One region of the Mangrovibacillus cuniculi genome, then DNA from elsewhere that is predicted to be linked to it. Evidence: riboswitches for the same ligand, from Rfam matches in the RefSeq annotation. Region 1 holds a riboswitch; the other holds the start of a gene.

What was found. Region 1 has a riboswitch for FMN ahead of ribD (bifunctional diaminohydroxyphosphoribosylaminopyrimidine deaminase/5-amino-6-(5-phosphoribosylamino)uracil reductase RibD). Riboswitches for the same ligand answer to the same signal wherever they lie in the genome.
Region 2: another riboswitch for FMN. It lies ahead of G8O30_RS07045 (ECF transporter S component); the one in region 1 lies ahead of ribD (bifunctional diaminohydroxyphosphoribosylaminopyrimidine deaminase/5-amino-6-(5-phosphoribosylamino)uracil reductase RibD).

Annotation. Positions count from the first base shown of each region.
Region 1 covers NZ_CP049742.1:1,220,768-1,237,346, forward strand. Annotated here, with positions in the region: gene G8O30_RS06175 (putative bifunctional diguanylate cyclase/phosphodiesterase) at 1-501, shown strand, start outside; gene cspD (cold-shock protein CspD) at 542-742, opposite strand; gene G8O30_RS06185 (class I SAM-dependent methyltransferase) at 901-2,112, opposite strand; gene dapF (diaminopimelate epimerase) at 2,128-3,102, opposite strand; gene G8O30_RS06195 (hypothetical protein) at 3,179-3,481, shown strand; gene G8O30_RS06200 (EAL and HDOD domain-containing protein) at 3,522-4,769, opposite strand; gene G8O30_RS06205 (NCS2 family permease) at 4,954-6,237, opposite strand; gene ribH (6,7-dimethyl-8-ribityllumazine synthase) at 6,681-7,148, opposite strand; gene G8O30_RS06215 (bifunctional 3,4-dihydroxy-2-butanone-4-phosphate synthase/GTP cyclohydrolase II) at 7,162-8,355, opposite strand; gene ribE (riboflavin synthase) at 8,368-9,018, opposite strand; gene ribD (bifunctional diaminohydroxyphosphoribosylaminopyrimidine deaminase/5-amino-6-(5-phosphoribosylamino)uracil reductase RibD) at 9,024-10,118, opposite strand; FMN riboswitch at 10,252-10,399, opposite strand; gene G8O30_RS06230 (hypothetical protein) at 10,471-10,929, opposite strand; gene G8O30_RS06235 (hypothetical protein) at 10,935-11,192, opposite strand; gene G8O30_RS06240 (hypothetical protein) at 11,295-11,543, shown strand; gene G8O30_RS06245 (patatin-like phospholipase family protein) at 11,609-12,484, opposite strand; gene G8O30_RS06250 (undecaprenyl-diphosphate phosphatase) at 12,624-13,406, shown strand; gene G8O30_RS06255 (DedA family protein) at 13,419-14,012, shown strand; gene G8O30_RS06260 (amidohydrolase) at 14,066-15,187, shown strand; gene G8O30_RS06265 (GNAT family N-acetyltransferase) at 15,528-16,094, shown strand; gene G8O30_RS06270 (undecaprenyldiphospho-muramoylpentapeptide beta-N-acetylglucosaminyltransferase) at 16,142-16,579, opposite strand, start outside.
Region 2 covers NZ_CP049742.1:1,370,716-1,387,294, forward strand. Annotated here, with positions in the region: gene G8O30_RS07000 (adaptor protein MecA) at 1-366, opposite strand, end outside; gene G8O30_RS07005 (MerR family transcriptional regulator) at 1,303-2,211, opposite strand; gene G8O30_RS07010 (metallophosphoesterase) at 2,294-3,076, opposite strand; gene G8O30_RS07015 (CBS domain-containing protein) at 3,161-3,793, opposite strand; gene G8O30_RS07020 (DUF2663 family protein) at 3,937-4,389, opposite strand; gene G8O30_RS07025 (hypothetical protein) at 4,440-4,676, opposite strand; gene G8O30_RS07030 (RecQ family ATP-dependent DNA helicase) at 4,754-6,190, opposite strand; gene G8O30_RS07035 (YpbB family protein) at 6,177-7,214, opposite strand; gene G8O30_RS07040 (ferredoxin) at 7,436-7,684, shown strand; gene G8O30_RS07045 (ECF transporter S component) at 7,730-8,332, opposite strand; FMN riboswitch at 8,566-8,700, opposite strand; gene G8O30_RS07050 (hypothetical protein) at 8,960-10,204, opposite strand; gene G8O30_RS07055 (RNA polymerase sigma factor SigX) at 10,191-10,730, opposite strand; gene G8O30_RS07060 (ATP-binding protein) at 10,896-12,677, opposite strand; gene G8O30_RS07065 (response regulator transcription factor) at 12,677-13,390, opposite strand; gene ccsB (c-type cytochrome biogenesis protein CcsB) at 13,520-14,689, opposite strand; gene resB (cytochrome c biogenesis protein ResB) at 14,695-16,326, opposite strand; gene resA (thiol-disulfide oxidoreductase ResA) at 16,345-16,579, opposite strand, start outside.

The sequences.
Region 1 (16,579 bases):
AAAAATATCAGTGTTTCAGTCAACATCTCCATGCATCAATTTTTGAATGAAAATTTACTTAAATCAGTTGAAAATGCAATTAATTTAGCAAAGATAGATCCTACATTATTGGAATTAGAAATTACAGAAAGTGTAGCTATGTTCCAACCAGAAATTGTTATTGAAAAGCTAAAAAACTTAAAAAACAAGGGTATCACTCTAGCATTAGATGACTTTGGTACTGGCTACTCTTCATTAAACTATTTAAAAATGTTACCTATCGATGTATTAAAAATTGATCAAAGTTTTATCAAAGATATGGATCATGCTGACACTACTATTGTTCGATCTCTCATTGAAATTGCCCATTCATTACATATGACCGTCGTTGCAGAAGGTGTTGAGACAAAAAGTCAATTAAACTATTTACAAGGAGTTCATTGCGATCTATTTCAAGGTTATTACTTTAGTAAAGCAATTCCCCAAGAAGAATTTCTAAAATTACTAAGAATTTTCAAATAAAAAAACGACCCAGAAGTCTGGGTCGTTTTGTAATTAAAGATTAAAGTTTAGTAACATTAGCAGCTTGTGGTCCGCGGTTACCTTCAACGATTTCAAACTCTACAGCTTGACCTTCGTCTAAAGATTTGTAGCCATCGCCATTGATTGCTGTGAAGTGAACGAATACATCGTCTTGTCCTTCAACTTCGATGAAACCGAAACCTTTTTCCGCATTGAACCATTTTACTTTACCAGAGATCATTTTTGTTTCCTCCTACATAATAAAGAAATTACCAATTTCGGATAAAAAATAAAGTAATCGCAAGTATAAGTCAGCAGGATTGACCCTGTGTTACCAAACTGGTGAAACGACTATAACATCTTACTTAATTTAATATCTGTGAAACGGTTATATATATCTTACAAGATTTTACGATTTGCGTCAAGGAAATTGTCAGTCAATAACAAAGATACCTCTTCCTCACCAAATAACTCTCTTTGCAAAAATGGCTTAGCTCCTAACATAGAAACAAACTGTTTATACTCGACAATTTGTTGTTCTGTTGCACGTTTATTTGTTTTATATGCTCGAATTAAAATATTTTTAGGGGTATGTTCTAAATCGATAAATTCTAATAGTTGTGCTTCAAATCCAATTAATTTCAACAATTCTGCTCTAATAGTATCAGTAGCAAGAGAAGAAAAACGTTCTTTCATAAGTCCATATTGAGTCATTACTTTTAGATTAGGCGCATCTAATTGTGAAAATAACTCATGCTGACAACATGGAACGCTTAAAATAACATCCGCTCCCCAATTGACAGCTTTACTAAGTGCCATATCTGTAGCCACGTCACAAGCATGTAGTGTCACAACCATGTCAATTTTAGCATCTTCCTGGTAATCGTTAATATCACCAACTAAAAACTCTAACTTTTCATAGTTTAAATCTTGAGCTATCAATTGACATTCTGTTATGACGTCTTTTTTTAAATCTAAACCTGTAACACGTATATCATATCCTTTATCGATATGTAAGTAATGGTATAGAGCAAATGTTAAATAAGACTTGCCAGAACCGAAATCTAAAATACGAATTGTTCTATCTTTAGGTAAATACTCGAGGGAGTCTTCAATAAATTCTAAGAAACGATTAATTTGCTTAAATTTATCGTATTTCTGTTTTTTTATTTTCCCATCAGCAGACTGCACCCCTAATCTTACTAAAAATGGGATTGGATCTTCATCTGATAATAAGTAATTCTTTTTTCTATTATGTTCTAAAGAAATTTCTTTTTTCTCTGTCTGGTTAGACTTACAAACAACTTTAAATTTTTTAGATATTTGTACTTGAATAGTCTCATTATCTAATTGGATGAAAGCTTGTCTATATTGTTCTAATATCTCATTTATTTTTTCAGGCAAACCATTTAGAGAGATATTTTCATGACTGATGGTCTGATCTGTTTGATACTCAAACTGAAGATAGTAAGATTCTTTAATTTGAACAGGCTTAATTTTGATTCTTTTCACTTCTGAAGACTTCATTCGTGGCTGACTAATTGTTGCTGCAACCAGTCTTTTTTGTCTCAAATCATTTAATAACCTTTCAACTAACTCAGGAAAATTCATTTCAATAGTTCCTTTCTAACCTATGTTTAATACAGCAGCTTTCTTTTCTAAATTGTCATATTGCTTGATGTCAAATTCACAAGAAGTAGCTTGATTTATTTCCCACTTTCCTTCTTCATAAGTCCATTGTCCCTTACTTGTGAATGTTGCGTTGCCAATCAACTCGACCCAAGGGTTTTCAGAAGTATGAGCCAAGCATTGAACCATGCCTTTATCCGTTATTACTGTAATTGGTGTATTTGGAACTACCTTTTTTGCTACTGTTGCAACAAATACAGTGGCTGACATCGCAGTTCCACAAGCATTCGTAAATCCTACACCTCTCTCGTATGTTCTAACAAATAATTTGTTATTTGATAAAACTCGAACAAAACTAACGTTTACCCCATCTGGAAATAATGGATTCTGTCCATTCACATATTCTGAGATTTCTTTTTGTAAATTGGAGTTAAGCTCCTCTTGATCAACAAATGTAATTAAATGAGGATTGGGTACCGCAACAGCAGAGAATAATAAGTTTTTTGATAACTTGTCAATAGGTTGTTGAATGAAAGGAGAAGGTTTGTAGTTAAAAGGTAGTGCATCATTATCAAAAACAATTGGAGAAATTTCTACCCCGTAAGTTTCTACACCTTCAGAAATATCTTCATGCTTTCGGCAAGTTAGATTTGCTTTCATAGTCTCTATTACAACGGATTCTTTTCCTAGTTCTTCACAGACATATCTAGCTACGCATCGCAGTCCATTTCCACACATAGAAGCCTCACTACCGTCCGCATTTATTACGCGGTACTTAGCGTCTGCAACAGTACTTTCTGTTACAAATAGTATACCGTCAGCTCCACCATATGAATGAGTTCTGTCGCATAACGTTAATGCAGCTTCTTTTCTTTGATTTTCATTCCATTTGATAGAATACTTTCTTTCGTCTACAATAAAGAAATCGTTTTTTGATCCATGACACTTAATATAAGGTCCGTACATCATCATCACTCCTTATCCGTAAGAATGCCATATGATGGCCTGTTACGCAACTTTACTTACTTTATAAAAGGACTGGTAGTAAATGAGAAGAGAAAGAAATCAACGTTACAAATTAGTTTTTCAAATCGATAACGTGGAGAAAGATGTCGTTTTACACCCTAACAAAGGGTATAGAATTGCTGTAATTGTGATAGTTAAATCGAAACCATCTAACGAATCCCTCCATCAAGGTGTTGTTCACGTAGACTTTAATCATACGGAAGCGTTTCCTTCTCCTGCAGATTTAGCAACTCTTCCAGGCGGAAATGTCATGAAGATGCAAGTATATGCTGAGATAAAGAAATACATTAAGCCGCAAATCCCCTACTTAATTCCGAACAATTAATAAAGGTGAAGCGATTTACGAGATCGCTCCACCTTTATAGTTAATTGACCATTTCCTCCAATGATGGATCTAACAATTGATCTGCCCAAACAGCAGATTCTTTGTAAAAAGTATTGAGATATACATTATTTATATTTTTCCTTCCGCTTAATTGATCGGAGTTGATTACATTACCTTTTTCCATCTGTTTAACAACTGATAGAACAACGTTCATTTTAGTTTGTTGCCCTTTTAAAGAATCAGTTATATCATCTTGCAATGGCAATTCTTCTAATATAGATTCCATCGGTATTCCTAAGATTACATCCATCAAGGAAAACAAACCGGTTAAGAAATAACTAGAACTTTGTCTTTCCCCATTATGTGATGCAATTAATTCGCACATTCTTCCACGCATTAAACTCATTTTCAACAGTTCGACAGAAGGTCCCGATAATTTGGACTTCTGATCTCTAACAGCCAACACATAGATCCATTTACGAACCTCAATAAATCCTAGTAAGACGATAGCTTGTTGAATAGAACTTATTTTATGTTTCGGTCGGAATGAAGGTGAATTAATTAGTTTTAAAAGTTTATAGGATAGCGATAAATCCTTTTCAATTAGAGTTGCTACAACTTTTACATCCGGAACTGTCGTAGTCAGATATTGTAATAATGGTAAGTAAGATTGAAAATAGGATGGTACGTCTCTTGATGAAACAATGAATGGTTTACTAAAGAAGTATCCTTGAAAAAGAGAATACCCATGCTTTATTGCATCCAAATAGTCATCAAGTGATTCTATCTTTTCTGCTAATAATACAATATTAAGCTTTTTTGCTAAACCTTCCACTTGTCTTCTTTCACTTAGGGTCGAATGAACAAAATCTACCTTTACATAATCTGCAGACTTTAAAAGTTTTAAGTAACGTTCATTAGTATCTTTTAGAATAAAATCATCCAAGGCAATCTTATACCCTAATCTCTTTAGCTCTTCTATAGTAGATAAGATCTCTTTACTTGGTTCTACAGACTCTAATATTTCGATTACCAAATCTCGAGGAGAAAAATAAGTAGGTAACTTTAACTTCAACAGATTTTCTGTAAAGTTAACAAAGCAAGGTAAACCATTTGAGAGCTTGTCTATACCAATATTCAAAAAACTATTGATTATCACATCAGTAGTAGCTTGATCTCCATCAATGTGAGGAAATGTATTATCCTGATTATTTCTATACAATAGTTCATATGCATATACATCTTTATTCTTATTGAATATTGGTTGTCTAGCAACAAATACCTCCAAGCCAGTCACCTCCTAATTTATGAAATGCAACTTTAGTCTTAATTATTGGATAATATTAGAATATCTAAGTTTTTACGTTTCGTAAAGTATTTAGTAGCAGATTTTCCATCGGCGATATGTTACTACGCAAAAAAAAAGACTGTTTAAAAAGTAACGAGTTACTTTTCAAACAGTCTCTACCAAATTAGTGAATGATTGCTTGCGCAACAATCGCTAATAAGAATAGGAATGATACGATATACATTGTCCTACTAACTTCCTTACCTTTCCCCTCAATCCACTTAATAATTGGATAAGCTACAAAGCCCATCGCAATTCCGTCTGCGATACTAAACGTAAACGGGATAACGAATATCATTAAAGCTGTAGGGAAGGATTCGGAAAACGACGACCAATTCACATCTTTCGCATGCGCTAACATCAGCGTACCTATGATGATTAAGATAGGTGCAATAGAAGCACTTGGAATATAGCCGATTACTGGTAAAAAGAATAAAGTTCCAAAGAAAAGTACTCCAGTAACAATTGTCGTTATACCAGTTCTTCCGCCTGATGTGATAGCAGCTGCCGTTTCTACAGTAGCTACCGTTGGAGAAGTTCCGAAGATACCAGATAGCATAGCAGATATTCCGTTTGCTTTTAAAGCAGGACGAACAATCTCAGGTCGTCCTAACATACCTGCATGGCCAACAACTAATCCAATGTTTTCAAATGTCGTAATCATAAACATGGCAAACACAGCCAACCAAAAAGCAGTCGTGAAAATGGCATCAAAAGACATAGCCATAAAAACGTCGCCAAATGAAGCAATAGAAGTCGTTTGGTCTGCAGCGTTCATTTCCACACCAAAGATGAAAGAAAATACCACTCCAGCTATAATGGTCCATAAGAATAAACCTGGCGTTTGACGAATGAATACAAAAACAGTAACAACCAAGCTAGCTAATGTAGCTAAAACAGTAGGATCTGAAAAAGATCCAATTGCTACGATACTCTGCTCTCCTCGTACAATTATCCCACCACTTTCTAATCCGATAAAAGCAAGGAACAATCCAAGACCGATTGTAATACCTGCTTTCAAACTAGAGGGAATGGATTCACTGATGATTTTCGTAGCTTTTGTAAATGTAAGGATAGTAAAAAATAATCCTGCTACAAATACAGCTGCTAACGCTTCTTGCCATGACAGTCCCATTGAATGTACTAAAGTGTACGTAAACAGTGCATTAATTCCCATTCCAGGAACAATAATGATCGGACTGTTAGACATGATTCCCATCATAATACAACTCACACCTGAAGTGACAATTGTCGCCATTACTGCTGCATCGAGAGGCATTCCTGCGTCCGATAATATAAGTGCATTTACAATAACAATGTAAACAATGGTGAAATATCCAATGAGACCAGCAAGGATCTCTCGTTTCATTGTAGTGTCATGCGCTTCTAAAGAGAAAAATTTATTCATCCTCTTTCCTTCTTTTGTTGTAATAGCCCTCTCCCTACCCGCTTCTTACACATTTGTAGAAGCCACGGAATGTATTGTATCAAACAGACGGAAGAAAAGAAAGGTCGATTACTGGAAACGCTAACTTTTCTTACGCTATAAAAAGTGCTTAGGACAAAGCCCAAAATGACTGCACAGGGATTTCCGCTGCAGGGGGACGCTTTCCACGGGGCGCCCGTCGAGCCTCCTCGTCGCTGAAAAACGCTCCTGTGGGGTCTCGACGAACCGCTATATTCCCGTAGGAGTCGCCCCCTTCCGCTCCAATCCCAAATATTAATATTGATAAAGCACTAGATCTGCAGTAATGAAGACTAGAATAATCAATTACGATTAACGCAAAAAAAAAAAGGTACATTAAAAATGAATGTACCTTTTCTAGTTATGTCTCAGCCTCTATTACTAATTTATCCTAATTGTTTTAATACATTACCCATTTCAATTGCACTAACAGCTGCTTCCCAACCTTTGTTTCCTGCTTTTGTTCCTGCTCTCTCAATGGCTTGTTCAATAGTGTCCGTCGTTACAACACCAAAAATAACTGGTACACCACTGTTCATTCCAGCAGAGGCAACCCCTTTTGCGACCTCATTACATACATAATCATAGTGAGTTGTCGCACCGCGAATAACAGCTCCTAATGTTACAACAGCGTCATACTTTCCGGAATCAGCTAGTTTTTTCGCTACTAATGGAATTTCAAAGGCACCTGGTACCCATACAACTGTTACATTTTCTTCCTCTACTCCGTGACGTTTAAATGCATCTTCAGCACCGCCTAATAATTTTCCGGTGATAAATTCATTAAATCTTCCTACTACAATCGCCACATTTAAACCAGTACCTACTAAATGACCTTCTACAATTTTCTTCATTTCTATCTCTCCCTTAATGTTGTAGTAAATGACCTAGCTTAGATTTTTTTGTTTCCATATACTGTTGATTCGCTTCTTTTGAAGGCATTATGATAGGAACACGCTCTACTATTTCTAATCCATGTCCTTTTAGCCCTGTAATCTTACGAGGATTATTAGTCAGTAACTTCATTTTGCGCACTCCTAGCTCATATAACATCTGCGCACCCATTCCGTAATCCCTTAAATCATCTTTAAACCCTAATGATTCGTTTGCTTGAACCGTATCAAGACCCTGTTCTTGAAGTTTATAAGCTTTTAACTTATTAATAAGTCCAATTCCTCTACCTTCTTGGCGAAGATAAAGCAATACACCTTTTTCCGATTCTTCAATTTGTTTAATAGCAGCATGGAGTTGTGGCCCACAATCACAGCGTTGGCTAAAGAAGACATCACCTGTTAAACACTCTGAATGAACTCGAACAAGAGGAGTGTCACCTTCTTGTATATCACCTTTTACTAATGCAACATGTTCTTTTCCATCTAATTCGCTAGTAAATCCAACCATCTTAAAATTACCAAAGTCAGTAGGCAATTGAATCGTTTCTTCTTTTGTTACCCATGTTTCATGTTTACGACGATATTCTATTAAATCTTGAATGGTAATCAACTTATATCCTTTTTCAACAGCTAATTTTTGTAAGTCTGGTAGGCGAGCCATCGTTCCATCTTCATTCATAATTTCACAAATAATGCCTCCAGGTTTAAAACCTGATAAACGCGCTAAGTCGACAGCAGCTTCTGTATGACCAGCTCTTCGAATGACGCCACCTTCTCTTGCAACTAGAGGGAAGATATGTCCTGGTCGTTTAAGTTGAATTGGTTTTGTATCTTCTGCCACTAATGACTGAATCGTAAATGAACGCTCGAATGCGCTTATTCCTGTGGTAGAATTCTCGTGATCGACACTAATTGTAAAGGCTGTACCATGAGGGTCTGTATTATTGGTCGTCATTGGTACTAGGTCTAATTCTTTTGCTCTTTGTTCCGTGATAGGAGCGCAAATTAACCCTCTACCTTCTTTGGCCATCGTGTTAATCATTTCAGGAGTAGCTAGTTCAGCAATTCCTACAAAGTCTCCTTCATTTTCACGGTCTTCATCATCAACTACGATAATCATTTTTCCTTGTTTTAAATCAGCCAATGCATCTTCAATAGTCGAAAACATCTAAACACCTCTTTAGTATCCATTATTTTGGAGAAAATCCATTGTAATGCCTGATTTCTCTGGCGTGCTTCGTTGTTTTTTTTCTAGCATTTGTTGAATGTATTTCGCCATCATGTCACATTCAATATTTACTTCTTCTCCTACTTTTTTCTTTGCAGTTATGATTTCATCTTGCGTATGAGGGATCAAGGAGATCGTAAACGAATCATCTGTTAATCCAAAGATGGTTAGACTCGTTCCATCCACACAAACAGAACCTTTCATGATCATCCAATCAGTCAGATGACTTGGTACTTGTATGTCAACTTGAAGTGCATTATCTCGAGTTTGTCTTCTAATAATCTTCCCTACTCCATCGACGTGTCCTGAAACAAAATGACCGCCAAATCTTCCGTTTGCAGCCATAGCACGTTCTAGGTTTACATAATCTCCTACTCGTAAACTTTTAACTGTTGTTGCCTTAACAGTTTCCGGCATCACATCTACAGAAAAAGAATTGTTTGTGAAATTCGTTACTGTCAAACAAATACCATTTATAGCAATACTATCTCCTAAATGGACATCGTGTAGTATTTTAGTAGCTTGAATAGTCATGGATAAAGATTCTGCACCAGGTTTAATCTGCGTAATTTTTCCCGTTTCTTCGATTATTCCAGTAAATATACGTATCAGTCCTTTCTAGTTAAGATTAGTTTGACATCTGGACCAAGTATTTTTACTTCTTTCACTTTTAATTCTATTGCTTCTTTCATCATGGTTACGTTTAAATCTGCAATCATATTATGACTGTCTTGGCCACCTATTAACTTTGGTGCTAGATAATGATGAAATTCATCAAATAAGTTCTCTTTGACAAAGGAAGATTGAACAGTTGCTCCACCTTCGACTAATAATGATAGAATATTATTGGCTGCCATTTCTTTTACTAACCATGAAAGCTCTACACGTTCCGTTTTAGATCGCCATATGGAGACGTGTTGCTCTTTCGTGAGTTCTTTCTCTTTTTCTAAACTTGCATTCGCACCACATACAATAATGGTGTCTACTACTCCATCATGTAAAACAGTGGAGTTTTTAGGTATGTTTAATTGAGTATCTAAAATAAATCGAATGGGATGAACTCCGCCGCCGGGCAAGCGACATGTAAGGGAGGGATTGTCGTGGATAACGGTTTGTAGGCCTACTAAAATTGCTTGATGGTGGTGTCTTAGAAGATGTCCATCTTCTCTAGAATCAGTTGAAGTAATCCACTTACTATCAAATGTTCTTGTTGCTGTTTTCCCATCAAGAGTGGAAGCACTCTTTAAAGTAATCCATGGTCGTTTGTTTGCCATGCGGAAAAAGAAATCTCTATTTATTCTTTGAGCTTCTTCTTCACATACTCCAACTTCTACAGAAATATTATTTCTCTTTAATATCTCGATTCCTTTTCCAGCGACAAGTGGATTAGGATCCGTAGTTGCAATAAAGACACGTTTGACATTATGGGTAACTAACGTGTCTGCACAAGGCGGAGTTTTACCAAAATGTGCGCAAGGCTCGAGTGTAACATAGACATCTGCCCCTTTGGCTAAATCTCCGGCTTGCTTAAGTGCCATCACTTCGGCATGCGGCTCTCCGGCTTTAAAATGTGCACCCATTCCTACAATTCTTCCGTCCTTTACAATGACACAGCCTACCGCAGGATTTGGTGCTGTTTGACCGTGTGTAACAGATGCCATCGCAATGGCTGCTTGCATGAAGCGTTCATGACTTGTAGACATTACATTATCACCTCCTAAGAAAAAAGCCCCTTTTCTTTAAAAGAAAGGGGGCTTATGTATGACTAAATAAACGTATCGATAACAAATGAAAATACAGAAAATAATCCTTTTCACTCTGTTAAAAAGACGCTACACCGTTTCTCTCCCATCCAGACTATACTGTCGGCTTTGGAGTTGCACCAAATCCACCGGCACGAGTCTCACTCTGTGCACGGGTCACGGACTAAGAAGTTTCCTTCATCACCGCCGGTTGGGAATTTCACCCTGCCCCGAGAAACATCTATTCGATTGACTTAATAGTATCATATTGGTAAACAGAAGAAAACAAATTAACACTCCTTAACTTTCCCTATTAGAGCATGGTATAGTAATCTAACCATTCATCTATTGCAATGATACTAGCTACTAGTCCTACAAATGAAATTTCTTCGTTAAGAGAAAAAATTCTTTGGCGAGTGCCAAATACAGCTTCCAAGGAACGAAAAGTGGTCGTCCATTCAAATGTACCAACCATTTTATTCTCATGTAAAATGATGAGTCGGTCTTTCTCTTTCCTAATAGTATAGGCCTCGCCTTCTGAACTGATGGTAAATTGAGAAGGAATTACATGTCTGTCTAGCTCTAACCTATAATGTACATTTTCTTTCGTTACCGTTACCTTATCTTCAGTATAAATTATTTTTACTTTTTCTCTAATTTTATGATTATCTAATTGGATTTCTCTTTGAACCCCTGACTTTGTCTCCCACTCCCATGCTAATAAACCTTCAGAAGTGTGTAGTTGTCTTCGATTAGTTCCATTTATTTTCATTTGAACTACAGCGAACAGATTTTTTTCCTACGCTCCATAGAAGAAGTTCTCAATGGCATAGATACAGTTGAAACAACCGTGCGTAAAATCATGATGATTACCACAATAGCCATTGATAGCAAAATAGATGTAAACAAAATCGAATCTTGCAATTGCCGATAAATAGAAATTGTTATAATAACAGAAAAAGCAACAGCTGTGATTGCCGCAACTTTTGTTCGATGTTCTATGTATTGTTTCCAATAATAATATAAGGAAGACATGTACTCACCCACTTCAATAGTCTAGTAAATTATATGCGCCTATTCTTCTAATATTCATTCGTGCTATAATAAATTACTAGTTTTGCTATTTTGGAGGCTTTCATGACAGATAAATTAAGATTTAGTATTGGACTAACCATAATTGCATTTGCTATTGCTACTATTGTTGCATTAGTACAGGGTAATGCTGCTCTTACTGTAGTTTTTCAATCTTTATTTTTTGCTAGCTTTGCTTTATTTCAATTAACAGATACAAAGAAATTGACAAAAGTTCGCCTTGTATTTTGGGCTAGTGTGTTTACTTTCTTCTTCTCCATTACCTTATGGAATGTTATACGAAGTGTTTTTTAATAACCATATAAATAACATAAAAGGTCAAGGTAGAGAACTCTCTACCTTGACCTTTTATACGCTGATTATCTATTTAAAACTGGTTTCATATTAACAAAGTCTAGAAGTTCTTTATATTTTTCTTTGGCGTCGTTGTACCCTTGCTCATATAAAGATTCTAAGCGCTTTTCATTCCGGTCTATTCTTTTCACTTCCATTGTTCTAGTAGGTCGAATAACAAATAACTCTCCTGCTCTTTCCCTTTCTTCTATTTCATCCATCGTATCATTATACAACTTATACCGTTGTTGAATTGCTTTTACTAACGCTGGATACTTACGATAAGATGTCTTTAATAAACTAGAAAATTTACTAGGTTTTTTTCTATAATGTGACTCTCTAGTTAAAATTAACACCTGTTTTTCATAGCCGTCTATTCTTGCTTTATTGGTAGGAATAGGATCCACAATTCCACCGTCTAGTAATTCAAACCCATCAACTTTTACAATCGGAGCCATAAGCGGTAAAGAACTAGAAGCTCTTATGATTGGCAGTATAGATTCTTTCGTATAGTCGTTTTTCCCAAAATACACAGATTTTCCTGAATGAACATCAGTAGTGCCAATGACAAACTCTTCTGAACTAGCAAAAAATGTTTCAAAATCAAAAGGAACATGTATATTAGGTATCTCGTCAAATAGAAAATCCATTCCAAACATTTCTCTCTTCGTTATAAAGTTTCGAAAAGAAAGATAGCGAGGATCATGTATAAACCCAATGTTTACTTGTTTATTTCTTCCTGGTTGATTACTAATTAAAGAGGAACCATTACAGGCACCGGCAGATACACCTATTGTGTACGGGAAGCGTATATTTTTTTCCATAAAAAAGTCCAATACTCCACCAGTATAGATACCTCTCATTCCTCCACCTTCTAATACAAGTGCTGTATCTTGTACCATATTAAATCCCCCTTTTAAATCTCTTCACTTTTTCTATTTTATCATAATGACAATTTTTTCTTTTAAATAATGCTTGAAAATGAATGGATTCCTTAACTCTTTCATAGTTTGGTATGAGGACATGCTAGGAGGGATAATAATGGTTTCTTGGTTAGAGGCATTTATTTTAGGTATCATACAAGGTTTAACAGAGTTTTTACCAATATCATCTACGGGTCATTTGTATATAGGTAGACACTTATTTGGGTTAGATGACGCTGGGTTATTTCTTGACACAATGCTACACATTGGAACTTTACTTGCCATTATTGTGGTATATAAAGAAGTACTATTATCGTTACTAAAGAATCCATTCCAGAGACTAACACTTTTACTTATCGTTGCTACCTTACCAGCTGTAATCGTTGGATTACTGTTCGAAGACTACTTTGAAGCAATTTCTAAATCAGGCGTAACGTTAGGGTGGGAGTTCCTTATTACAGGATGTTTATTGTATTGGGGAGATAAGTGGAAAGAAGGAAAAAAAGAGATAGAAGACCTATCAATGAAAGACGCTGCGATTATTGGGAGTTTTCAAGCAGCTGCCATTTTCCCTGCACTTAGTCGATCTGGTTTAACAATTGTTGCAGGACTCTTTACAGGTTTAAAGAAAGAAACTGCAGCTTATTTTTCCTTTTTACTTGCTACTCCAGCAATTTTAGGCGGCATTATTTTACAAGGTAGGTATCTCTTTGTAGAAACCAATACGACAATTGGTTTATTTCCCCTCCTAATTGGGACGTTAGCTTCCTGTCTAGTAGGTTATTTGGCAATCGTAGGGATGATCCATTATTTAAAGACTCGTCCATTAAGATATTTTGCCTATTATGTCTGGATTTTAGGCGTTTTCATTCTCCTATTTCAATGGTTTGGCATATTCTAAGGAGGTTACGATATGGAATGGATTACAAGCTGGTTAGAATTTCTAGCACAATTAGGTGCCATGGGAATTATTATAGGACTAGCAGTTGAATGGATTCCTAGTGAGATTGTACTTGCCTATGGAGGATGGATGGTTTCACAAGGTACACTCCATTTTTTGGAAGCAGTAATTGCAGGAGTAATAGGTGGGACAATCGCACAGTGGTTTCTTTATTTTATTGGTAGAATAGGTGGAAGGCCATTTGCGTTAAAGTATGGGAAATACTTTTTCGTACAGAAACACTCCATCGATCGTTTAGATTCCTTGGTAGAAAAACATGGTAGTGTTATGTTATTTATAGCTAGATTTATACCTGTTGTTAGGCATGCTGTATCTATTCCAGCAGGTATTTCTAAAATGCCATTTGTACTCTTCACAGTATACACGGCTATAGCAATGATTCCCTGGTCCATCGCTTTTATTGTATTAGGGATACAATTAGGAAGTCACTGGTGGACAATCAAAGAAGTTGCACATCACTACTATCCTCATTTACTACTTTCAACTGGTGCAGCAATGGTTATTTATTTCTTCATATATAAGTGGAAACAATATTCACAGAAGTAAACACATTTGCTACAATATGTTCAATCAATTTATTGCAGAGGAAAGGAAACTCAATGAATACTCTAATAAAAAACGCTGTAATTTACACAATAGTTAATGAAAAACCCTTTTCTGGTGACGTGTTAGTGACAGACGGAAAAATCGCCAAAGTCTCTCCTTCTATTACTCCTATAGCAGGGGCTTCTATCATTGATGCAAATGGTGCACACCTATTACCTGGTTTTGTCGATGTACACACTCATCTAGGTTTGTATGATGAAGGAACTGGTTGGGCGGGCAATGATGCAAATGAAACGATTGAACCACTTACTCCCCATATAAGAGCCATTGATGGAGTCTATCCACTAGACCCTGGTTTTCAAGATGCCATTAAGTTCGGTATTACTTCTGTACATGTCATGCCTGGCAGTGCCAACGTTATTGGAGGTACCACATCCGTTATTAAAACATACGGTAAAAACGTTCAGGACATGATGATTCAAGAAACAGCCGGACTTAAAGTTGCCTTTGGTGAAAACCCTAAAAGAATTCACAGCTCCGGGAACAAGGACTCTATTACTAGAATGGGCATTATGGGGATGTTGAGAGAAGCATTTTATCATGCCAAATATGTCGATAACCCCGATGACCTTAGAGTAGCACCTATCGTAAAGGCATTAAAAAAAGAAATACCAGTTCGAGCTCATGCACATCGAGCCGATGATATTTTAAGTGCTATTCGTTTAGCAGAAGAGTTTGATTTAGATCTTCGTGTGGAACATTGTACAGAAGGACATTTAATCAAAGAAGAACTAAAAGGATTAGGATTAAAAGTAAGCGTTGGACCTACTCTTACTCGCAAATCAAAAATTGAGTTGAAAAATAAGACTTGGAATACGTATCAAGCTTTAACAGAGTCAGGTGTCGAAGTGAGTATCACAACAGATCACCCGTATACACCTGTTCAATATTTAAATGTTTGTGCAGCTTTAGCCGTTAGAGAAGGTTTAACACAACAAAAAGCCTTGGAAGGTATCACCATCTTACCTGCAAGAAATCTTCGAATGGATGATAGAATTGGTTCCATAGAAGTTGGGAAAGACGCGGACCTAGTGTTATGGAATCAACACCCTTTCTCTTTTATGGCAAAACCAATTTGGACGATGATTGACGGTAAAATAGTTCATTCGACATAAATTTCACTAGTTTGTCGTAAAGTTCTACAGAAATTCACATTTTCTTTACAAATTACCTCTTTTCAAAAAAAACTTTTTTTAGTATGATACGAAAGTAAAGCGAAATTGAAACAATAGTGATGGATAAAATCACTTGAAACATACATTTCATATATCAATTGTTCACATATCTATAGTGCTTACAATTGAGGGAAGGCAAATGGTGCGCCACCAGTGAGACTGGTTTTAGTGGGTTCGATTCCCACCCCGAAATTTTTTGAGAAAGCTGAAAAATTTCGAGGGTGAGAGTCGATTACTGTCCGTAGTTCGACGTGTACCCTCGTGCGGAGGGATAACAATGATACTAACAAAACGCGACATACACGCCCACGATCAAAACCACGTCTTATTTGAACTAATGACGCATCCTGATGTCTTCCCTTTTGTGCGTCAAAAAGCATATTCCTATGATGAATTTGTCTTTCTTACCAAACAAACGGTGGAAGCGGAAGAGAATGGTGAACTAGTTTCCAGAACGATTCTTGATGAATGGGGTAACCCAATAGGAACAATAAATCTATTTGATATTGAAGATGGTGCGGGCTTTTTAGGAACTTGGCTTGGCAAACCTTACCACGGAAAAGGGTACAACAAAGTAGCAAAAGATGCATTCTTTAACGAAGTTTTCTTTGAATTAGGTATGGATACAATTTTCATGCGAATCCGTGTGGTAAATGAGCGTTCTCGCCGAGCAGCAGAAAAACTACCATATGTAGTAAAAGCAAATGAATCAAGACCTTCTATCTTTGCGCAATTAAACAAAGATGAGTATATCTATGATCTATACGAAATTCCGAAAGACCTTTATATGCTATACTACCTGCGCGAGCAATCAAACCATGCCGAGGAAGCGGCTTTGGAGGCATAATAAAAAGGGTACAGTGATTTATCAAAATCACTGTACCCTTTTCTCTATTAAATCAATTCTTCTATCTTCTTCTTCATTTGTTCAATCGTCATCCCACTAGTAGAATGCCCCATTTTCTCTTTCATCTCATTAGATTGACTTACAAGTGCTTGCAATTCATTAAACAATGTCGCTTCTGTTACATTCTCTTCTTCTAACACAATTGCATAACCAAGCTTAGCAAAAGAATTGGCGTTTAAGATCTGATCTCCCCTACTCGCTTGTTTTGATAAAGGTATTAGCAACATCGGTTTCTTTAAAGCAAGAAATTCAAAAATAGAGTTTGAACCGGCTCTTGAAATGACAAAATCGGTAGCTGCTAGGAAATGTGGTAATTCTTCTGTAACAAATTCATATTGTTTATATCCATCCTTGACGAGTTCAGGATGCATGTTACCTTTTCCACAAAGATGTATAATTTGAAAATGTTCTAATAATCGATCGAT
Region 2 (16,579 bases), 150 kb from region 1:
ATTATGATTAACTAATCTTTTGCACAAAGAAACTAAATCTTCAAAATCATTGAATATCAGGAGTAAGTCTTGATGGCTTTGTGTGTTTATTAGTGGTGGTTCATCAATGAAATGCTTATCTTCTTCCATCTCTAGAGTTAAAATTAACTCGATTGCTTGTATAGTTAAGGAATATACCTCAATAGAAATGGTTTGGGAAGCAACTATTCCAAAAGAATCTTCCGCTTCATCTAACATCTCGTCAAACAAATCGTACCAAATATGACTATTCTTCCAAATCTCATCTTCTCCAAATCCTCTTTCCTGCAACTCGTCAAAAGAAATTGAAAATTTAACTCGATAATCGTCAACGCGCTCGACTCTCATAAATCTCGCCCTCCACTCCTAACCCATATTATGTGAAAGTGGGCTGTGGGTGACAAGAAAAGCTCCAGGCGCGCGATCAGCCGCGGCAGAAAAGTTTGGAAGACCGAGGAGGCAGCTCTTCAGCCACCGGAGGGCTTTCGGACTTTTCCGAGCGGTTGCGCACCTGGAGCTAGACACCAAGAAAAGCGAAAGGCGCGCGATCAGCCGCGGCAGAAAAGTTTGGAAGACCGAGTAGGCAGCTCTTCAGCCAACGGAGGGCTTTCGGACTTTTCCGAGCGGTTGCGCACCTGGAGCTAGACACCAAGAAAAGCGTAAGGCGCGCGATCAGCCGCTGCAGAAAAGTTCGGAAGACCGAGTAGGCAGCTCTTCAGCCAACGGAGGGCTTTCGGACTTTTCCGAGCGGTTGCGCACCTGGAGCTAGACACCAAGAAAAGCGAAAGGCGCGCGATCAGCCGCTGCAGAAAAGTTTGGAAGACCGAGGAGGCAGCTCTTCAGCCAACGGAGGGCTTTCAGACTTTTCAGAGCGGTTGCGCACCTGGAGCTAGACACTGCAGAAAAGGATACTCGGTTAAATACGGACCACATCACGTGGTCAACACCGAGTTGTTACCGGTCACGTAACAAAAGCTCCAGGCGCGCGATCAGCCGCTGCAGAAAAGTTTGGAGATCAAGAAAGTAAAAACAAAAAAGATGCACAGAGTTGCATGCATCTTCAGTCGTTTCTCATAGTTTCTTTTTTAAATTATATCATTGCAGAAATTTTACTTTACATTAATACGTACTGAGGGATTGAAGCGGAAGGGGGCGACTCCGGCGGGATTGAAGCGGTAAGTCGAGACCCCACAGGAGCGCGTACTACAGCGACGAGGATGCTCGGCACCGCCCCGCGGAACGCGTCCCCCCTGGAGCGGAAATCCCATTGCAGTCACTAAAGATTCATGAAGATTTCGCCAGGAGCCACTCTTCCCAATGGTTCTTATTTGCACCAATAATCATATCATCGTATTTTTCTCTATTCTTAGCAGGCATCGTATCAATCGCAAAACCACCTAAACCAACCTCTAATTCTTCTCGTTCACTCTTCAAACGATCAACCAACTCAAACAAGTTTGGTAAATTCTCTCTCATTGTGCAAGACATAAACAAGAACTTTGGTTTTACAGTATCCAGCACAACATCAATATCTTCTTCTTTAATACTGGATCCTAAATAAATAACCTCAAACCCTTTTCGTCTAACAAACAAGGTAAATATTAACAATCCTAATTCATGCCACTCACCTGGCCCACATACAGCCACTACCTTAGGTAAAATACCGTTATGGGGAAAAGAGTGCATAATGATTCCGATTCTGGAACGAAGTATGGAAGTAGCAAAATGCTCATGTGCGGTCGTAATTTGTCCACTCTCCCATAGGTCACCAATTCTAACTAAAATGGAACCTAATACATCAATAACCACTTTGTCTATCGTGTAAATGGCAAATGCATGATTAATTAATTCATGTGCTTTTACTTCATTAAATTGAAGTAGTGCTTGCATTAATTCTTCTGATAGAGTATCCGTTTGGTCAACTTCTTTACTTTTATCTACTATATCATTTTCAAAGTCACTCTTTTCAAGCAAAGCTACTGCCTGACTTATTGTGAAACCTTGATTCACTTTATTAGCAAGCCATTTCAATATATGAACATGTTTCTCAGTATATAAACGATGACCTGAATCATTCCTTACAGGTGCTATCATATTATAACGTCGCTCCCAAGCCCTTAGCGTGCCAGGTTGAACGCCTATCATTTTTGAAACTGCTTTGATGTTGTATTTTCCTTCATCTTGGCTTGTCATTCTAACATCCTCCAATTACCAGTACCTTATCATCACCGATTATACTGAGAAAATCCCTTCGTGTAAACTTTGTGTAGGTTTTTTATATAGTTTGTGCAGGTTTTTTTCGTATTGTAAGTACATGCGCTTCAGCTTTTGTCCCTAGACGTAAGGGTATAATAGAAGTCCCATAGCCATTAGATACAAAATGAACATATGGAAATGTTTGGTGCACCCCACCGAGCGTGTAAGGGCCAAAACCGAAAATTCTAATTTGACCACCGTGTGTGTGCCCACTCAAAAGCAAATCTACATATCCTTGTAAGCTAACTCCTGCTTTTCGTCTAATTCTTGGGTCATGACTGACAAAAATACAACATTCATTCTTATTTATAGAAGAAATAGTTTTATGTACATTATCTTTTTTCATACTCATATCTTCTATTGCTGCAAGTTGGATGAAAGACCCGTTATAAGAAATCAAAACTACTTCGTTTCCAACCACGATGACTTTCCATTTTTCCAACAGTTTTTTAAACGTTTCTACATCTCCCTCGTAATCATTATTCCCCCAAATAAAATAAATAGGTCCAAATCTAGACAATCTTTTCAAGTTTTCTTCTATTTTCCAATTTGGAGTTCTATTGTCTCTAAAGTCCCCTCCTATAATAACAAGTTCTACGTCATGTACTTGATTTAACAATTTTTCACTAATGACTCTATTATGTACATCAGATATATAAAACACCTTTAATTCGCTGCTATTATGTGGAAACCTATTTAATTCAACTTCTATCGTTGATAAATTATTGGAAAATGCATTATATATCATAAAAACAACTAATAGAATTCCAATAGTTAAAGCTGATACAGACAATATTAGCATTACGCACTCCCTAAAATTGTTTTTTACTATCTTATCAAACAGAACGAAAAAAGGCACCTTCCTAATTGGAAGATACCTAGGAAATCAGTCTTCTACGATGTCTAAAACACGGAATCCTGACTTTTCTAATTTAGTAATAAATTTATCAATATTATCTTTTTTCTCAATTTTTAAAACTATTCTCCTAACCAATTTATCCGTTTCATCAAATGTAACTAGTGATATGACAGATTCGTGATACTGTTGGATAATCTCTGCTAACCTTGCAATACGGCCTTCTGTTTCTACAGATGTAAAGGCAATTCGAATTCCTTTTCGATGCACTCCAAACGCGCTTTGAAATTGTTCCATTACATCAAATCGAGTGACTACACCTAAAAAGTTTAATTTTTCATCTACTACTGCAAGTAAAGGAAAATCTTTTAGTTCCACTAACGTTTGTTCGAACACTTCATTTCCCTCTAAGTATTTATCTTGGTGGCTCAACACTTCCGTCAAATCAGTTTTCTTTAAGAATGTTTCTTTTTCCTCACCAGAATCAAATAAACCTTTATAAATATTATAGCGAGTAACTACGCCAACATATTTCTGCTTATCGAGAACAGGTAGCGCATCTACTTCTTTTGATTCTAACATGTTCATCGCTTCTTCTAGACTTTGTCCTAGCTGTAAAGAAAATACTTTATGCTTCGGAATTAACAAATTTTTTACAAACATACCAATCACCTCAAATTATAAATTCTACCTACATATATTTTTTCATCACCAAATAAATGTCAGATATATCGAAAAAAGACATGTTTGATTAAGTATAGCAAAAATACAGAGGATGTCACTATAATTTTCAGAAAATTATAACTTCATTTTGTAGCATGATACAAATTAATTCCTTTTTCTTTCATTACTTCAAACACATGGTGCCTATTGGTCCATAGGCTATCTTTCCACAAATCCTTACTCCTGTCCACAATCTCTTTCCTTAAATCTTGATACTCTTTTTCATATTTTTGTTTTTTTCTATAGATTAATATCCCGAAAAAGCATCCTGTACCAAATAGAATAGAAAACAATGGGAGCAGTGGATTTGACATAAATGCAAAAAATAACTGATCGCTAGAATGCGAGTAAACTTTTACTATCTTCTCAAAGGAATAAGAGAAAAAAGAAAAAAATAAAAGACCAAGAGTAATATAACAATATAAATAATACTTCTTCCAAGTATCAAACTTTTTCTTCCTAAAATATACTTGATTCAACATATAAATTGTGGTTGAATCTGCATAAGGGTACAAATCTTTTATATCCTTGTCCAATTTAAAACCCCCTTCCTTAACCATTAATATGATGTGGAAGAGGGTTGTATTCACGGCATTTTAAAGTATAGAAAACATACTGGTATGAGAAGAAAAATAAATAAAAGAATCCTCGGCAACCATACAGTGGATAATGAAGTAGATTTATAGGTATTGACTTTTTGATGTCGTTCTTTACGAGATGGAAGTGGTATTGTTTCCTGGTCTTCAGGAGGAGCATCTTGTAGGTGAATTTCTTTTCGATGTTCCAACATCAGCTTTATGTATTTATCTTCGTGCTCTTTCACAACCATACTCCTTTCTAACCGGTCTTTCTTTCTCTCTATCTATTGTAACAGGTGATTGTTATGCTCTCATGATTCTTTTACCCCAAAATAATATCGTGTAACATCCATTTCCAGTCTTTTTGCACCTCATTAATTTGTAACAACTCTTCTCCAAAAAAATTACTTACGTCCATCCCACAATTATCGCAACATGTAACCGGTTTGTTTTCGATTTGCTCATCAAACAAGGAAACTAGTTCTTTTCTTCTACAATTACTGGTCAGTACCCAATCATGCATTTCTTTAACTTTTACTAACTTCTGACTAATTCTATTGTTTTTCTGTTCTACCATATACTTTCTTTTTTCTACCAATGGTAAATGAGCAAACTTACTCTCTAAATACTGCAGATATCTTACACCCGAAGTTTCTTGCAGTTCTTCTTCTAATACATTACCTTCTAGGAAACGATCGATTGTATCTTCAGAAGGTAATTCATATTCGACCATGGAGTAAGTTAATGTTTCATCTCCTTCTTGATAAAGTTGAATGGCAATACTTTTTTCTCCATCCCTTCCAGCACGACCTATTTCTTGGATATAGGATTCCATTTGACTCGGCATGTGAAAATGGATAACAAAACGAATGTCTTCTTTATTAATCCCCATTCCAAATGCACTGGTTGCACAAATGACACGTAGTTGACTGTCAATAAACTGCTGCTGAATAAGCATACGATCTTCTGTACTTAGCCCCGCATGATAATAGGCAGTGTTTCCTATCCCTGCATTTACAAAAAGTTGATGACATTCTTCTGCTAATCTTTTGCTTGAAAAATAAATAATTCCTGAACCTTTTAGTTCTTTGCACAGGAATAACAATCTCTCTTTTTTTTCTTCAACAGAAGATACTTTCTCAACGTTCATTGCAATATTTCTACGGTCTACGGAATAGATGTGCTCTTCCCACGAATCCAAGTGTAAATAAGTAAAAATATCTTTTCTTACTTTTTTTGTAGCTGTAGCTGTTAATGCTAAAGTTAAGGGCTCTCCAATTAGTTTTCTAAACTCCCCGATCCTCAGATAATCTGGTCTAAAATCAAGTCCCCACTGAGAAATACAATGTGCTTCATCCACTACCAAAAGTCCAATAGATAAACTGGAAATCGACCTTTGAAAATATGGGTTTTGCATCATTTCAGGTGAAACAAAAATAAATTTGTACCGACTAATATTCTTCAACACATCACTGCGTTCTTCCTGGCTTAAAAAAGAGTTTACCGCTACAACAGATTTCTCTCCAACCATCTTCATCCTGTTTACTTGATCTTGCATGAGAGAAAGTAATGGAGAGATAATGATTATGTGACCTTCTATAGTATAAGCAGGAAGTTGATAACACAGGGATTTTCCTGTTCCTGTTGGTAACATAGCAAGCGTGTTTTTCCCTTTTAAAAGAGAAGTAATGACTTCTTTTTGTCCTGGACGAAAGGAAGAATACCCAAACCGTTCTTGCAGAATTTTATGTAAGTTCATTTTTTCCTCTCCTTGCTATACAAAGCCTAATCTGGAAATACGAAATCGCGTCACCTACGGACTCTTTTATAGGTTTTAAACGTTGAACCTGTAAAGTTTCTATTGCCTCATTTATTAATCTTTCTTCTTCTTGCGTTAATAAGATGGAACTATCAAAATGAGGATCCATCAAAGCCAGTTCTATGACGTGATCTTCTATTGTACTTTTCTTTAAACCTCTAATTGAAGCAACATCTTCTAGGGAATTTCCCATATCCAGTAATCTCTTCGTATGTTGCGTGGAACTAGTGTATAAAGAAACGTTATTTGTTGTTTGTAGTAGCATACTTAATAATGGTGGTTGAAGCCTTTCGTATATAGCCATCCATTCATGCCAAGCATGTAACCACATTAGTTGCATCTCTATTTCCGAAACATTCCATTCATCTGCCAATTGGTACATGGTTTGCCCTGAAGTTTTTACACCAGAAAGTTTTTTTATCAGTAAAGTAGGTGCTGTTTCCATTTCTTCAAACACAACACTACATTCTTCCAATAACGTATGTGCAAATTCTTTTAACGTTTGACTTGTTAGATGGGAGGCTAGAAAAAATTTCAACTCTTTTTGAACTTTTTCATCTTGAACGATGGGAATATAGTTTTTATTTTGACTTAATGCATTAGATACCACTTGAATTAATAAATTCATTTTCTCCCAACGCTCTTTCGTAACTTTATGAAACGACCATCCGTTTAAAAATGGGAACAAAATTGGTGCGTTATGCATTTTATTCAACCCGCTGCTTGTTACTTTAATTAACTCTGTATCCAATGATATATACTGATCGTCTCTTAGAGAATTTAAGCGTTCCATGAATTGTTCTTTTGAGAGTTTTGGTAAAATGGAGAAATAAGCTGTTAGTGAAAATAAATGAATATCTTGAATGGTTTGGGAAGATTTTTTCCCTTTTAATATATGGAAAATAGAGGAATAAGAACGCTGCTCATGCAATGTTGTCGCAATGGTTAAAATAAGTTTGTCCAATAACACCTTTTTCACCTGCCTAAACGTTTTACTACATTGTCATTGTATCATTACAATTAATATTTTTCTCTTTTAAGTGATTTTTTAAAATGTAAGCACTTACATTAATGATATGTACTCTTTACAGTTGAAAAGATGAGACATCGGCCTTAAAATAAAAGATGAGACCAATTTTCCATACAACTTTTTGTTGATGGTTAGAGCAAAGGAGGTTATTTTCCATGGCAAAATATACAATTGTTGACAAAGATACATGTATCGCTTGTGGAGCGTGCGGAGCAGCTGCCCCAGATATTTATGATTACGATGACGAGGGTATTGCATTTGTAATTCTAGATGATAATGAAGGAACATGCAAAATCCCTGATGAGTTACACGAGGATATGGTAGATGCATTCGAGGGATGCCCTACTGACTCCATCAAGATTTCTGAAGAACCATTTGATGGTGACGCTCTTAAATTTGAATAGTAATAAATAAAAAACAAGGACAATAAAAATGTCCTTGTTTTTTATTTATGCTTTTACGCTTTTCTCCACTGAACTTGGCACACTAGCACGATTACGTTCAATTACTGTATGAAGTCTTGTTACTAAGATATAGGAAACTCCTGCTACAACTGCACCTTTAATTAAATTAAATGGTACTACAGCTGATAAAATAAACTGTAGTAAAGCAGCTGACTCCCAAGCAGGTGCATTTAAAAACCACGTATACGCTGGAACGAATAAGAAATAATTCAATACACTCATCCCAACTGTCATTGCAACAATACCTGCAGAAAAACCGACTAACATACCTTTCTTACTATTCAACTTTGTGTAAATGTAATAAGCCGGTAATAAGAAAAGAATTCCTGCGGTAAAATTAGATGCTTGATCAATTGGTACTCCAGTCATCGAATTGTCTAAAATGTAGTGAATTGTGTTCTTTAATAATTCAACCAACACTCCTGCTACCGGCCCCATCATAATTGCCGCTAAAAACGAGACAGAATCACTAATGTCTAATTTTAAAAACGGAGCAGCTGGTAAGATTGGGACACTTATCTTCATCAACAGAAACGACAAACTGCCCATAAAACTAATTAACACAAGATTTCTAACAGATTTCCCCATACTTCTCTCTCCTTTTGGGATTCACCAAAGAAGAAAGATAACCTACTACTTCTTAAAAACAAATAAGCCCAAACTTTTGTTAGGGGCTAATCATCTCTAAGAAGCCAAGCAAAAAGACGAATTACAACTGAATTATTTAAGCGGCAACTCTGAAAGAAATAATGTAATAATTACTTCTAAAAAATCTGCATACTTAAATAAACCACATGTAAAGCGTTTTGCTTTGCGGCTACCTTCACCTTCTCCCATCCAGACTATACTGTCGGCTTTGGAATCACACCAAATCCTGCTTCGAAAAGCTCGCGGGCTTAAGAGTACGTATACTCCTTACCGCCGGTCGGGAATTTCACCCAGCCCCGAAGGTGAATCGCTATTCATTTTTATCTTACACCCTTATTATACATAGAAAAAAGGGAAAATCAATGAATTTTGCTCATGATTTTCCCTTTTACTATATGTTTCTTCCGTCTAAAAGTTCTACATGATGACTACTTTACCACTTAAAAGTAGAATAGACAAACTTGCAGTTAGTAATACAACAATACCAAACCGTCTTAAATAATCGAGCATGTATTTAATCCTCCCCTAAAAAACTACCCTTCCAACGGTATGCCTAAACTCTCTATTTTATTCCTCTTTCCATTGATCATAACGGTACACATTTACATGACCTTTTGCTTCAATTGGTTTACTCAAGTCCAAAGAGATATTCTCTGTAGGAAAGTTATTAAATTTAACACTAGTGAAACCAAAAGTATTGGCAGTGTGTAAAATGGATTCAATTGTTACTATTGGCGGTATAACCGAATCCCACTCGTTTGTTAATGTAACGCTTGCTTGTTCACCATTTTCTTCTACTAATACCTCTACATTTTCAGGAACTGTTGCTTGATCGAAACTACTTGGTGAAATTTTTAACTCTTCTATCGCTTCTTGCAGGTTATCTTTATCAGTGGGTATACCATTAAATGCATAAGGTAGTTCCGCGACAGCCACAGGATAGGAATAATACAATGTTGGTTGGTTTTCACTATTTAATTCAAAAGGTTTAATTTCTCCTAAATGACTAAATGATGCTCTTTTCCCATCATTGGTTTGAATATCTACCGTAACAGGCCCTAAGAACTCATACGATGTGTTAATTAGATCAATAAAGGCTGATTCCAAACCAGTCGTATTATATGGATGATTTTCATCTAAAACTACTGTCAGCCTCTTAACCTCATCATTAAAGGAAAGTGTCGCTTTTAGAGGTAAGAAATCTGCTAAGTTTAATGTTTCGTCTTTAATACCATCTTCAAGTACAATTTCTTGTACTACTTCATTCATTGGCGCCTCCGTCTGCCACTCCACCGTTAGTGGTAAGAAAGTTGCGTCTTTCGTCTCAACAATAATAGGTATATAAACAGCATTCTCCACTGTTTCATACACACCATTAAGAGAGGTATAATTGGCTGTTTCGATGGTATATTCTTTCTGAGTCGCTTCACCTTCAGTTGTGTCTTCAAATTTATTTGCACTATCCTCATCTGCTGTTTCTTTTGTTTCTTCACTAGCATTAAACATGCTTACTTGATCAGAATTATCCAAACCACTTTCTACTTGTTCCTTCTCTTCACTACCACTCCGTTCTTGAAGTGCTAACTGTTCACTTGAATCCCGTTGCATAAGAAAAGATGCAGATAAAATGGAGAGAACCATAACCGCTGCTAAAGCAACAAAAGGCGCTAAAATTTTCTTTGTGTGATCTCGCTCTATATCAGGAGATTGGCTGTCTCTCATCACCTCTTGAAAAGATCGTTTATCCTTAAAAGATGGCATTTGCTTAAATAATGATTCTAACTGCTCGTCATCCCAATTACGCTTGCTCATGGATCGTTTCCTCCTTTCCACTTTTTTCAATCATCAGTTCTTTTAACTTTTTCAACGCTCGGTGCTGAGTGGTTTTCACTTTACTTTCCGTCCAATCTAACGTTTGGGCAGCTTCTGTTATAGAAAAGTCTTGGAGATATCGTAAGATGATGACCGCTCTTTGGTCAGGCGAACAATGGTCTAAGCAACGATACATCAACTGTATTTCTTCACTTTGAAGCGCTACTTCTTCGGGGAGCGGTTCGTCACTTTTCACCGTGTTTGTAGCAAAAGTAAAAGCTTCTATCACTTTATCTTTCCAACCTTTTTGCTTTCTAAAATGATCAATCGCCACATTTCTTGCTATAGAAAAAAGCCACGTTTTTTCTGAACTGCGGTTCTCAAAACCTGCATAGGATTTCATCACTCTGATGTAGACTTCTTGTGATAAATCTTCTGCGACTTCTCGTTGTTTTACCATATACATTAGAAAGTTAAAAACGTCTTGATGATGACGTTCATAAAGTTCTTGAAAAACGGAGTTCATCATTGCTCCTCCCCATTCACTAAATTAGTCGTGTGATTAGCTAAAAAGTTACACAATATATATCTATTTAACTGTAATCACTAAAATTGTATCGATTAATGAAATAAAAAGGAAGAATTATTTACATAACTCTCCCTTTTCGTTATCGTTCCTCATGAAACAAGATTATCTTCTTTCATTCTGCATTTTTATTGGTAATTCGATAATAAATGTCGTACCTTGTCCAAGCTTACTTCTCACCTCTATGGACCCACCATGCGCATTAATGATATTTTTAACAATTGCAAGCCCTAGGCCTGTTCCACTTTTACCTCTTGTTCTAGCTTTATCCGCTTTATAAAATCGTTCAAATACAAAGGGTAAATCATCTTCATGGATTCCTTGGCCAGAATCTTGTACCTCGAATATAGCATTAGACCCTTTTCTACTACTCTTTATCTTTACGTTGCCACCCTCTGGAGTATGTCGCAGTGCATTGTCAATTAGGTTCGTAAACACTTGCTCTAAGCGATCTGGATCCGCCCATATACTTCCCAGCAATTCATTTTCCGTAGAAAGTTGAACAGAAGATTCTCTTGCAACACCTTGAAACTTTAAACTTATTCTTTTAATAAATGAACTTATTGGTACATCATCTTTCGAAATAGATTGATAACCCGCTTCCATTCTAGCTAAATCTAGTAAATCATTCACAAGCCTTCCCATTCGAAGAGACTCATCGTAAATGATTTTTGCGAACTCTTTCTTTTCTTCATCTGTTCCAGCAATGTCATCCATTATTGCTTCACTATATCCTTGTAACATCGATATGGGGGTACGTAATTCATGAGAGACATTTGCGATGAAATCCTTTCTAAGAACATCATGCTTTCTTTCTTCTGTCATATCACGTAAAACGGCTACCGCACCCCTTACTGATTGTTCATTATACAGTGGCGTGATAACAATCATATACGTACGACCTTGAACCGTCATCTCCGTAAATTGTTCTTTTTCTGTTTCCATGACTTTTGAAAATAGCAGGACGACATCCTTTGGAACAGCTTGGAATGCTTCTCCCTCTTTCTCATAATGAGCTTGCTCTAAGAATCTGTCGGCGGGAGGATTCGTTATTAATACAGTTCCATCTCTATTTATGGTAATTACGCCATCTGCCATTGAACTTAAAATACTAAAGAGTTGTTCTTTTTCCTGGTTGAGCGCATGGATATGATACGTAATTTGTCGCCCCATTTGATTAAAGGCTGTTGCGAGTTCTCCAATTTCGTCATTCGTTAATATCGGAACCTTTGATGAAAAATTTCCTTTAGAAACTTCAAAAGCAGCTTCTCTCATTTTTCTTAGAGGTGCCGTTATTCGTGTAGACAAAAAGAAAGCAAATATGGTGGTTAAAATAATGGCTATCCCTGCTGCAAGTAAGATAACTTGTGTTGTTTGTTGGGTCGTTTGTTTTAACACCTGAAGAGATTGAAATACAAACACACCATACGTTTTTCCATCCGTGTGTTTATAAGGTGTTCCAGAAACGATTACGTTTTCATAGCGATCTCTTGAACCACTAAGTGTGCCAACTCTAATTTCTTGTGTAACAGTTTCTCCAGTAAAGACCTTTAAAAGCATAGGAGAAGACGCAATATCTTTATTAGAAACTACCAGTTCTTCTGACTTTGTTGCGTGTAATCTATTTCCTTCTGCATCTGTAATAATTACTTGAGAGGGAGAATCAATTATTTCATCAACAATTTCTAAACCATACATTAACTCAGAATGTTCTGCTAGTATGGTTGATACCTTTTCAGCAGATCGGAGTAACTCCTTCTCGACTTCATCAACATGATAGTTTTGAAAAAATTCTAATAGCAGAATAGTCAAAACAAATAAAACAAAAGAAACGAGAAGCAGGATGGTAATCCAAAGCTTCCCAACAACACTTTTCCAAATTTTCATTATTGCACTACCTCAAACTTATACCCTACTCCCCAAACAGTAACAATCATTTTAGCAGCAGGTTCTGACACTTTGTTTAATTTTTCTCTCAACCTTTTTACATGTGTGTCTACCGTTCGAAGGTCTCCAAAAAACTCATATTGCCAGACTTCTTTTAGTAGGTTTTCACGATCAAACACCTTATCCGGCGTCTTAGCTAAAAAATGCAACAGTTCGTACTCTTTAGGTGTTAAGCTCACCTCTACTCCGTCAGCTGTTACACGGTGTGCATCATTATCAATCGTCAGATGTGGAAACACCAATACATCTTTTGCACGAGGTTCTGGATTAACTAATGTAGCGGAGTTAGTTCTACGTAACAATGCCTTTACCCGTAAGATGACTTCACGAGGAGAAAACGGTTTAACAATATAATCATCTGTGCCAAGCTCAAAGCCTTGCACTCTATTTGCTTCTTCCCCTTTAGCTGTTAGCATGATAATGGGTGTATTTTTCTTTTCTCTTATCCCTTCACACACCTCCATACCATCCATTCCTGGCATCATAACGTCCAATAATATACAATCAAAATGGAAATCAACACCCAGCTGCAAGGCTGTTATACCGTCTTCCGCTTCTGTCACTTCATATCCTTCCCGTTCTAAATACATTTTTAAAAGTCGACGGATTCTTTCTTCATCATCTACTACTAATATTTTCATTTTATCTTCCATGGCTAATGCCTCCAGTCCATTATCTATTACCTCTATTATGTACAAATAACAAGTAAAATGTCGATTCATAAGTGAAAAGCTCAGCGCAATAAAGGCATCCCCTTTATTTTGCTGAGCTCTCTTGTTGCATTAAGCATATGAATGTAGGCCTGCAATTACAAGGTTCACAACAATTAAGTTGAACATGATAATAACGAAACCAATAACAGCTAACCAAGCAGAGCGTTCTCCGCTCCAGCCAGCTCCTAAGCGTAAATGAAGATAGGCTGCATAAAATAACCAAGTCACTAGAGCCCATACCTCTTTTGGATCCCATCCCCAGAATCTTGTCCATGCAATCTGTGCCCAAATCATTGCGAAAATCAATGCTCCTAACGTAAATACAGGAAAACCTATTATTACGGAACGATAATTTATTTCATCCAGTACTTCGTTGTTTGCATTTTTCACCAAAGGTTGTATTAGTGCACCGATACGTTTTCTGGAAATTAGTCTAATAATCCAATATAGGATCACTCCACCTATTAAAGAAAGAACAAACGTGTTCAGTTTCTTTGCATTTATAATAGCAGGTACCTCTATTAGTGGTTTAAAAGTAGAGCCGTTCACAATGGAATATTCATTTGGACCAAAAACAGGAGGAAGAGTAAAATCCATGTCCTGCGTTTCACCCGCTTTGTCTACCCACGTCATCTCTGAAGAGAAGCCACTTAAAGAAGAGACAGTAGTGATAAGAATAAATGCAACAGTAGCAACTAAGCCATATAGTACAAGCTCTAATGCAGTTGTTTTACCTGACTTCTTTGATTGGTTAACATTTTTTAGTAGATACAATAATCCTGCTGCACAAGAAATAGCTAAAATAGCTTCTCCTAGTGCCGCTGTAATTACATGGATTGCTAACCAATTACTTTGTAGCGCTGGAATTAGTGGCGAAACTTCTCTTGGGAACATACTTGCATAGGCAATTACTAACACAGCAATTGGTAAGGCAGCCAAACCAAGAATAGTTGTTCGATAAATAGAGAATAACAATAAGAAAGCTCCGACTAACATCATGCCAAAAAAGGTTGTAAATTCAAATAGATTACTTACAGGAGCATGCCCAGCAGCTATCCATCTAACAACGAAATATCCTAATTGCAAAATAAATCCAATGGTAGTTAATCCTATTCCCCATTTTCCAAAACGATTTACTTTACTGTCTTTCGTTCCTTTTACACTTCCAGCAATTAAGGCAATGGAAATTAAATAAAGAACAAAAGCTCCATACAACAATGTTGAACTAATTGTATACAATCCCATTACGCTGTCCCCTCCTTACGCTCGTTAAATTGTTCTCGTTGGTCATGTAGCAGAGGGAAACCTGTTCCTTCCATCACACCATCTAGCTCACGTTTCAAGCCAAGCCAGTTTTTATTTGTTAAACCAGAAATATATGTTATTTCACCTGAACGCTTTATCCAGAGTCTTCGATGATTCCAGTATGAACCTTGCATTACCCCAATCATGAATATTAGACCTCCGAGTGCTAATACCCATAAAGTTAAATCTTTTCTGATGGTTAAACCAGATATATTTCTTGTATCTAGTCCAGCGAAAGATAATTTAAACTGATTTTCTCCTAAAGGCTCTACATTTTGTTGTATGCCAAGGAAAGCTGTTTCCCCATTTGGTGTTTCTGGAGTTATCATAGAAAAAAGAAACGCTGGATTATTCGGTACTGGAGATTTCGATTCTGGTTCTCCATTTGCATTGATACCGGCATAATCAGGATAATACCCCTTCAATTCAACCTTTGCTCCATCATTTAATTCATAGGTTCTAGCTGGATTAAATAGATCGACAGTAAAACTTCCATAAGACTTAGAAGGATCTGCTTTGCTATCTAAAGAAAATGACATTTTCTGAAATTGATTTAAACGAAAATCAACTTGGTACACGGCAAATCCATCAAATTTCAGAGGCTCATTTACACGGATTTGGTCTTTTTTAACTTCTGTCTGTTCACCATTTTCTCCGTTTTTATACAGCACGACATTTGATTGGAAGTTCTTAGCTATGATCCCGTTCCTCTCTAATGCTGCATCAAACACTTCTGGGGCTTCACCTTGTTGGTATTGTTCAAAGATAAATTGTTCATTTTTAAGCGAATACTCTTTATCCGTTCCTGGTATTTCGTAGGTTTCTCCTTCTTCGATCCAGAGTAATTCATCTACATAAAACCCTGGAACAAATCGTAAAACTCCTCCGATTAAAAATATGATTAATCCAACGTGGTTTACATAAGCTCCCCACCTAGAGAATCTATTTTTTTCAGCCAGTATGTTACCATTCTCTTCTCGTATTTTGTATCGCTTTTTCTTCAACTTTTCTTTTACCAGCTCATAATCTTCCTCTTTGATCGTACTAGAAGAAACAGAGTTAACTAAACGTTGCTTTTTCATGAATTGATCATGTCGAGTTACTCGCTGATTTTTAAGAGATTTGTATAAAGGGATACCTCTATCTAAACTAGCAATAATAATAGAGGTTCCTAGCATACCAATAAGTAGTAAGTACCACCATGAACTATAGAGATTATGAAATCCTAATGTGTAATAAAGCGTACCTAAAGATCCATATTGATCTGCATAGTGAACGGCAGGATTAATATTAGGAGGTATATACATTTCTTGTGGAAAAATAGTTCCTATAGCTGAAGCAATTAGTGTGACAATGATAATCGTTACTCCAACTTTTACAGAAGAGAAAAAGTTCCAAATTTGATCTATAATCGTTTTGTTATACGTTTGGGAACGTCTAGCACTTCCTTCATAACGCATATCATGGATCGCTTCTTTTTTTGCTTCTTCTGTCAGTGCTTGTCCACACGCCTGACAAAGGACTGTTCCATATGTATTTATGTGACCGCATTCACATGTAATATTTTTCATTCCCTCTCCCCCTTTCCCTTATGGCATGATACTTTGTAAATGCCGATCAATTTCTTCCTTGGTCATAGTAGATTCAATCACATCTACTACCTCCCCTTCTGGAGAAATCAAGAATGTTGTAGGGAGTGGAATCACCCCATATTGTTTCACCACATCACGGTTTCCATCAAGCACTACATCAAATGTTAAGCCATATTGCGAGATAAAGTTTTCCACTTGAAATAAAGGTTCGCCTACATTCACTGCTAAAATC